DNA from 2 places in the Cupriavidus oxalaticus genome. Region 1 is predicted to be linked to the other one. Evidence: predicted binding sites of a transcription regulator. Region 1 holds the regulator's gene; the other holds the start of a gene.
The links. Region 1 encodes NrdR, which represses ribonucleotide reductase genes. Its sites were predicted from a motif close to CACNANATNTNGTG; they were not measured.
Positions count from the first base shown of each region.

Region 2: the regulator NrdR is predicted to act here: its motif matches at 2,047-2,060, upstream of JTE92_RS27665 (ribonucleoside-diphosphate reductase subunit alpha).

Region 1 is NZ_CP069812.1:2,848,805-2,853,221, forward strand. Features, by position in the region: ZMP/ZTP riboswitch at 153-254, shown strand; gene glyA (serine hydroxymethyltransferase) at 388-1,635, shown strand; gene nrdR (transcriptional regulator NrdR) at 1,793-2,257, shown strand; gene JTE92_RS25605 (type IV pilin protein) at 2,274-2,738, opposite strand; gene JTE92_RS25610 (pilus assembly protein) at 2,735-4,417, opposite strand, start outside.
Region 2 is NZ_CP069812.1:3,304,976-3,309,392, reverse strand. Features, by position in the region: gene JTE92_RS27675 (sigma-54-dependent transcriptional regulator) at 1-1,166, shown strand, start outside; gene ampD (1,6-anhydro-N-acetylmuramyl-L-alanine amidase AmpD) at 1,163-1,768, shown strand; gene JTE92_RS27665 (ribonucleoside-diphosphate reductase subunit alpha) at 2,278-4,417, shown strand, end outside.

The DNA of each region.
Region 1 (4,417 bases):
CCGCGATTGTAACGGAGAGCGAACGCGGTTTCGTGTAAACCCGCAGTACGAGTTTGCAACAGCAAGTTGCTGGCCAGCCCTTGACCAGCCTTGGCTGGCGGGTTGACGGCTTGCAGCGGGCGCACTCTACGCGCTACACTGCGCGCAACCATTCCACCTTGCGCGACTGGCGAAGTCAGTGGGTACTACCACGAGGAAGCGCAAGTTCTCTGGCGTGTTGTTGCACACGCCTGCCGCTCGCCTGGGCAGCGAATGGGAAGCAGGGTGCGCCCTGCGCCGACGGCTGCAAAGTGCCGCCAGCGCCGGTCGCCGCTAGCCTTCCCCGCGCGCCCTGACCGATGCTCCCGATGCTTGAATCGGATTCCCTTTTTTCAGACGAGTCTCGCCATGTTCGAACGCAGCCGTTTCACGATCGACCAGATCGACCCTGAGGTCTTTGCCGCCATCCAGAAGGAAAACCAGCGCCAGGAAGACCACATCGAGCTGATCGCCTCCGAAAACTACACCTCGCCGGCCGTGATGGCCGCGCAGGGTTCGCAACTGACCAACAAGTATGCCGAGGGCTATCCCGGCAAGCGCTACTACGGTGGCTGCGAGTTCGTCGACATGGTCGAGCAGCTCGCCATCGACCGCGTCAAGCAGCTGTTCGGCGCCGAAGCCGCCAACGTGCAGCCCAACTCGGGCTCGCAGGCCAACCAGGGCGTGTACTTCGCCGTGCTCAAGCCGGGCGACACCATCATGGGCATGAGCCTGGCCGAAGGCGGCCACCTGACCCACGGCATGGCGCTGAACATGAGCGGCAAGTGGTTCAACGTGGTCAGCTACGGCCTGAACGCGCAGGAAGACATCGACTACGACGCGCTGGAAAAGCTGGCGCAAGATAAGAAGCCCAAGCTGATCATCGCCGGCGCCTCGGCCTTCGCGCTGCGCATCGACTTCGAGCGCATCGGCAAGGTGGCCAAGTCGATCGGCGCCTACTTCATGGTGGACATGGCCCACTACGCCGGCCTGATCGCCGCGGGCGTCTACCCGAACCCGGTGCCGCACGCCGACTTCGTCACCACCACCACGCACAAGAGCCTGCGCGGCCCGCGCGGCGGCGTGATCCTGATGAAGGCCGAGCATGAGAAGGCCATCAACTCGGCGATCTTCCCCGGCATCCAGGGTGGCCCGCTGATGCACGTGATCGCCGGCAAGGCGGTGGCGTTCAAGGAAGCGCTGACGCCCGAGTTCAAGGAATACCAGCAGCAGGTGGTGAAGAACGCCGCCGTGCTGGCCGAGACCCTGATCGCGCGCGGCCTGCGCATCGTCTCGGGCCGCACCGAAAGCCACGTGATGCTGGTCGACCTGCGCGCCAAGAACATCACCGGCAAGGACGCCGAGCGCATCCTGGGCGAGGCGCACCTGACGGTGAACAAGAACGCGATTCCGAACGACCCGGAAAAGCCCTTCGTCACCTCGGGCATCCGCGTTGGCTCGCCGGCCATGACCACGCGCGGCTTCAAGGAAGAAGAGGCGCGCATCGTCGGCAACCTGATCGCCGACGTGCTGGACAACCCGCACGACGCCGCCAACATCGCCAGCGTGCGCGAGCAGGCCGCTGCCCTGACCAAGCGTTTCCCGGTCTACGGCTGATGCTTCCAGGCCACCCGCGAGGGTGGCCGGCAGCCCCGCATGCCGCGCCCTGCCCCATGACGCGGGCGGTCCGGCTTGCGGGCCTAGCCAACCCGCCTCGCCTGCGCAGGACACCCACGCGGTACAGGCGACGGCATTCAACTGAAGGTGGTCCGGCATGAAATGCCCCTTTTGCGGTCATTCCAATACCCAGGTGCTCGACACGCGCATGTCGGAAGACGGCGATGCCGTGCGCCGGCGCCGCCGCTGCGAGTCCTGCGACCGCCGCTTCACCACCTATGAGCGGATCGAGCTGTTCTTTCCCGCCATCGTCAAGAAAAACGGTTCGCGCGTCGACTACGCGCGTGCCAAGCTGAAGGATTCGATGCGCCTGGCGCTGCGCAAGCGCCCGGTCTCGGCCGAGGCCATCGATGAAGCCATCACCCGCATCGAGGAAAGGCTGCTGTCGCTGGGCGAGAAGGAAATCGCCAGCAGCCAGGTCGGCGAGCTGGTGATGCGCGAGCTGCGCAAGCTCGACAAGATCGCCTATATCCGGTTTGCGTCGGTGTACCGGAGTTTCGAGGACGTTTCCGAATTCTCCGATGTGCTCGCCGAAGTGACCGCGGGCAACAGCAAGCGCTGAGCGCCCTGCCCCACCGTCAACGTTCCCAGCAGTTCTGCAGATAAGCGGCGGGATTCGCCCCGACCGCGTTCAGCCGCGTGCCCGCCTGGTCCAGCAGGTAGGTGCCGCAGGCATCCGCCGCATCGGCCGGCACGGCCTGCAGCACATAGCCGTTCGCCGTCAGCGAATTGGCCACCAGCGAGATGTTGTAGCGCACCCGGTTGCTGTCGCGCGGCGAGGTGCGGAACGCCGCCGGCAAGGCAAACGCCGCCCCGGCGCTGTCCTGGTCATAGCGCCCGTTGACCGAGCGGAAGCGCTCCAGCTGCTGCGCCGCCTCGGTCATCATGCCGCGCGCATCGGTGCGGTAGCCGCGCCGCACATGCTCGGTGTAGTTGGGGATGGCGATGGCGGCGAGGATGCCGAGGATCGATACCGCGACCATCAGCTCGATCAGCGTCATGCCGCCCATGGTCCGCACGCGGCGGCTACGGTACCCGTTCATTGCGAGATCTGCCTCCACGACAGCCGGTTGCGGGCGATATTGCCTTTCTCCACCACGCTGATGACATCGCCCGTGGTGGCGCTGGCGACCTTGAGGTGGTCGCTGCCGCCGCTGCCCCCGGTAAAGATGGTCGAGCCGAAGTTGCCCTGCTGCGCGATGCCCGATACCACCAGCACCTTGTCGTTGACCTTGATGTTGTCGTCGCCGTCGACCTTGCCGTCGCCGTTGACGTCGAGCACCGCGTACGGCAGCGCGGCGCCGGTCAGCGCGGCAAAGTCGAGCAGGTTGGAACTGATGCCGCCGACGCACTCGTCGGTCGACGGCGTCAGCGTGGTGACGACCAGCCGCTCCGCGTCTGTCTTCGGCTTGACCACCACGCGCTCGCCCTGCGTCAGCAGATCGATGTACCAGCCGCGCCGGGTGGTGTAGTCGACCGCATTGCTGCTGAGCGTCAGGACGGGACGCGACACCCCATCCACGATCGTCGAACCCAGCGCCAGCGTCTGCGCGCGCAGGTCGCTGCGCGTCGCCGCGGCAGCATTGTTGTCCCACACGCCGTAGACCGAGTTGTAGCCGGTGGCCGCGGTATCGGCGGCATCATGGAAGCGGCCGGTGCCGAAGGTCAGCAGGAAGCCTTTCTTCGGATCCTTGGGATTGACCAGCGCGGTCGGCGCGGCGGTGATCGGCTGAGCCGTGCCCGCGGCGCTTTGCGCGGTGAACAGCGGCGCGCCCCGCGTGGTGCCCATGCGCGCGCTCCACGCCGCCGGGTTGTCGCCCGAGAGGTCGAATTTCCACAGCCGGCCTTTCAGGTCGCCGGCGTAGACCGCCTGGATGGTCAGGTTGTCGTCGTAGACCACTTCCGGACTGCCCAGTCCGTTGTTGTTGCCGGTGACGGCGGTCTCCTTCGCATCGGCATAGATCTTCTGGATGCCATTGCCGGCAAACGGGTTGGCCAGGTCGACGATATACAGCACCGCCTTGCCCGTGCCGCTCTCGTAGCCGTTGCCGAATATCGCCACCCACTTGCCACTGTTGACGCGGCCGATCACCGGCGTGCCGAAGGTATAGCCCAGGTCATTGTCGTTATCGGCGGCGATCTCCCACATGACCTTCTTCTCGTCGAAGGCCGACGGGTCGGTCACGTCGAGCGCAAACATGCCCTTGCCGCCGGCGCCCATGCCGCCGACCAGCACCGTGCGCCAGCTCGCCGTGCTTTCGCTGCCGCGGCGGATGTAGGCGTCGCCGGCGCTGGGTGTGGCATCGACGAGGAAGCGGTGGATATAGTCCGGCGAGGCCAGCGCCTTGACCGAATTGGCGCCGACGATGGCCTGATTGGGCACGTAGGCAAACTTCTCCTCCCCGGTCAATGCATCAAAGCCATGCAGCATGCCGTCATTGGCGCCGACGTAGATCATCGCGCGCCGGTTGTTGCGGTTGTTGGCGAGGAAGCCGAAGTAGCTGTTGCCGCCGTCGGCATTCAGGTAGTCATAGCCGGCGTCGGCCGCCTTCACGTAGATCGGCGACGAGTTGACGATGTCGCCCAGCACATTGGAGACCGACGTGCCGGCACCGTTGTCGGTGACGCGGTCGCGGTACTTGCCGCCATTGCGCTTTTCCAGCGAGGTGTCGCCGCGCAGGTAAGCCACGATGGTCTTGTCGCCGCCGAGCGCGGCCTTCTG
Region 2 (4,417 bases), 460 kb from region 1:
TCATCAGCGGCGAATCCGGCAGCGGCAAGGAGCGCGCCGCGCGCGCCATCCATGCGATCAGCGCGCGCGCCTCGCATCCGTTTATCGCGGTCAACTGCGGCGCCATCCCCGAGACGCTGATGGAGTCGGAATTCTTCGGCCACGTCAAAGGCGCCTTCACGGGGGCCGACGGCGAGCGCGGCGGCTTCTTCCACGCCGCCAACGGCGGCACGCTGCTGCTCGATGAGGTGGCCGACCTGCCGCTGGCGATGCAGGTCAAGCTGCTGCGCGCGCTGCAGGAGCGGCGCGTGCGCAAGATCGGCGCCAGCCGCGAAGACGCCGTCGACGTGCGCGTGATGTGCGCCAGCCACAAGGACCTGGCCGCGATGGTCGCCGCCGGCCAGTTCCGCCAGGACTTGTATTACCGCCTGAACGTGCTGGCGCTGCGCATGCCCACGCTGCGCGAGCGCGGCGAAGACATCCCGGTGCTGGCGCGCGCCATCCTGGACCACCTGGCGGTGCGCTACGGCGACCCGCATCCCAAGCGCCTGGCGCCGGCCGCGCTGGAACAGCTGGCCGCCTACCGCTTCCCGGGCAACGTTCGCGAACTGGAGAACCTGCTCGAGCGCGCCTACGCCTTTGCCGAGAGCGATCAGATCGAGGTGGCCGACCTCGGCCCCTTGGATGCCGGCGCGCCCGGCGCCGGGCTGATGGCGCCCGCGCCCACGATGGCGTCACCGTTGCCTGCGACGCAGTACGCCCCCTGGGGCGCGCCGGGCATGTGGGCGCCGATGCCGCCCGCGGCGAGGCCCGCGCCAGTGATAGTGGCCGAACCCGCTGCCGCGTCACAGCGCCTCTCACAGGCCGCCTCACAGCCCGCCTCGCAGCCCGCCGCACCGTCCACCGCCCAGCCCGAACCCGCTGACGATGCCACCGAGCGCGCCTGCCGCGGCATCGTCTTCCCGATCGACCTGCCGGCCCGGCTCGAAGTCGTGGAGCGCGAGCTGATCCTGCAGGCGCTGGCGCAGACCAATTTCAACCGTACCGCCGCTGCGCCGCTGCTGGGCCTGAACCTGCGCCAGCTGCGCTACCGCATCCAGCAGCTGGGCATTCGCGAAGCCATGGACGCCGCCGACCGCGGCGTGGCCGAGAACGCCGGCGACGGCGCGGGCGAGGGCACGCCATGACGGGGCCCAGCCAGCCCGCGCAGGCTTTCCTGCCCGACGCCGACGGCTGGGTGCCCGCCGCCCGCCGCGTGCCGTCGCCCAATTTCGACCAGCGCCCGCCCGGCATGCCGGTGGACCTGGTGGTGCTGCACAACATCAGCCTGCCGCCCGGCCAGTTCGGCAGCGGCGACATCGAGGCGTTCTTCCAGAACCGGCTCGACCCGGACAAGCACTCGTTCTTCGCCACCATCCACCAGGTCCAGGTGTCCGCGCACTTCCTGGTGACGCGGCAGGGCGAGCTGGTGCAGTTCGTGCCGTGCACGCAGCGCGCCTGGCATGCCGGCCAGTCCGACTTCTTCGGCCGCACGCGCTGCAACGACTTCTCGATCGGCATCGAGATCGAGGGCTGCGATGATCTGCCGTTCACCTCCGCCCAGTACGACACCGTGGCCGCGCTGGTGCCGGCCCTGATGGCGGTCTACCCGGTGCGCGCGATTGCCGGCCACAGCGACATCGCGCCGGGACGCAAGACCGATCCCGGCCCGCATTTCGACTGGGACCGCCTTGCCGCCGATGCAGCCGTGCCGCCGGGCATGTTGCCCTATCGCCATACCACGGGGTGATGAATTCGTAACGTCATTCCCAATGGTCGTGCGCCCCTTTCAGGCACACATGCCCCATGCAGGTGAGGGGCTATCGCATGCTCGCAACAATCAAAAAAATTTTTGTGAAATGTGCAGTTGCGAACGGTTTCGCCGAAACCCTTGTGAGTACTAGGCTCCCGGGCATGTGGCGCTGCCGCACCCGCCAGCCCGACCGTGAAACGACCCTCAAATAGCGGTTGTCAAGACTGGTCATTCGGATTCGTTTCACTATACTTAGCCAAGTTTTCAGCAGCACCCACTATATCTAGTAGTCAAACCGGGGGCTGGCCCAAGTGTGAGGTGGCGGTTGCACAGTGTGTGCAACCCATCCGGAAACCTCCGCAAGGCTGGCGAATCACAAAGAGTCCCTGGCGAAATGTTCACGCAAAGGCAGTTTGTCCGTGCGCGGTCACACCGAAACGGATCCTTCTTTTCCGCCGCATTTCGCCAGGGACTCTTTTGTCTCTTTTATCCAGGGTAAAAACCACATGCAAACGGCCCAGAACGAACTCACCACGGGTGGCGCCGCCGCCGGCGTTGCCAGCCAGGCACCGAACGCACAGACCTCCAGCGCCGCTTCCACCAGCTACCCGGATCACAAGATCATCCGTCGTAATGGCGCCGTGGTGGCGTTCGAGCCGTCCAAGATCAACGTCGCCATGACCAAGGCCTTCCTCGCCGTCAACGGCGGGCAGGGCGCAGCTTCCGCGCGCGTGCGCGAGATCGTCGAGCAGCTGACCGACAACGTGGTGCGCGCGCTGGTGCGCAGCCGCCCGAGCGGTGGTGCCATCCATATCGAAGACGTGCAGGACCACGTCGAGCTGGCCCTGATGCGCTCGGGCGAGCATGAAGTGGCCCGCGCCTACGTGCTGTACCGCGAGAAGCGCGCCCAGGAGCGCGCCAGCGCCAGCGCCCAGGCCGTGGCCCGCGTGCAGCAGTCCGGCATCCAGATCAACGTGACCGACGCCGGCGTGACCAAGCCGCTGGACATCGTCGCGCTGCACGCCCTGATCGACAACGCCTGCTCGGGCCTCGGCGATGCCGTCAGCGCCGAGCCGATCCTGAAGGAAACGCTGAAGAACCTGTATGAAGGCGTGCCGATGACGCAGGTCTACGACTCGGCCATCCTGGCCGCGCGTACCCTGATCGAAAAGGACCCGGCCTACAGCCAGGTCACCGCCCGTATCCTGCTGCACACTATCCGCAAGGAAATCCTGGGCGCCGAAGTGACCCAGACGGAGATGTCGGCCCGCTACGCCGAATACTTCCCGAAGTTCATCGCGCGCGGCATCGAAGCCGAGCTGCTGGACGAAAAGCTGGCCACCTACGACCTGGCCCGCCTGGGCGCCGCGCTCGACGCCGGCCGCGACTTCCAGTTCAACTACCTGGGCCTGCAGACCCTGTACGACCGCTACTTCCTGCATATCGATGAAACCCGCATCGAAATGCCGCAGGCCTTCTTCATGCGCGTGGCCATGGGCCTGGCGCTGAACGAGGCCGACCGCGAAGCGCGCGCCATCGAGTTCTACCAGCTGCTGTCGTCGTTCGACTTCATGTCGTCCACGCCGACCCTGTTCAACTCCGGCACCCGCCGCTCGCAGCTGTCGTCGTGCTACCTGACCACCGTCTCCGACGACCTGGAAGGCATCTATGAAGCGCTGAAGGAAAACGCGCTGCTGTCCAAGTTCGCCGGCGGCCTGGGCAATGACTGGACCAACGTGCGCGCGCTGGGTTCGCACATCAAGGGCACCAACGGCAAGTCGCAGGGCGTGGTCCCGTTCCTGAAGGTGGTGAACGACACCGCCGTCGCCGTCAACCAGGGCGGCAAGCGCAAGGGCGCCGTCTGCGCCTACCTGGAAACGTGGCACCTGGACATCGAAGAATTCCTGGAACTGCGCAAGAACACCGGCGACGACCGCCGCCGCACCCACGACATGAACACGGCCAACTGGATCCCGGACCTGTTCATGAAGCGCGTGATGGAAGGCGGCGAGTGGACGCTGTTCTCGCCCGCCACCTGCCCGGACCTGCACGACAAGGTCGGCAAGGAATTCGAGCGCGCCTACCTGGGCTATGAAGCCAAGGCCGCCAGCGGCGAACTGAAGCTGTTCAAGAAGCTGCCGGCGCTGCAACTGTGGCGCAAGATGCTGGGCATGCTGTTCGAGACCGGCCACCCGTGGATCACCTTCAAGGATCCGTGCAACATCCGCAGCCCGCAGCAGCACGTCGGCGTCGTCCACAGCTCCAACCTGTGCACGGAAATCACGCTCAACACCAACGAGAGCGAGATTGCCGTCTGCAACCTGGGCTCGGTCAACCTGGTCGCCCACCTGGCCAAGCAGGCTGACGGCACCTACGCGCTGGATCACGCCAAGCTGCAGAAGACCGTGCGCACCGCGATGCGCATGCTCGACAACGTGATCGACATCAACTACTACGCTGTCGACAAGGCGCGCAATTCCAACCTGCGCCACCGTCCGGTCGGCATGGGCATCATGGGCTTCCAGGACTGCCTGCACGTGCTGCGCACGCCGTACGCCAGCAAGGCCGCGGTGCAGTTCGCCGACACCTCGATGGAAGCCGTGTGCTACTACGCCTACCAGGCTTCGACCGAGCTGGCTGAAGAGC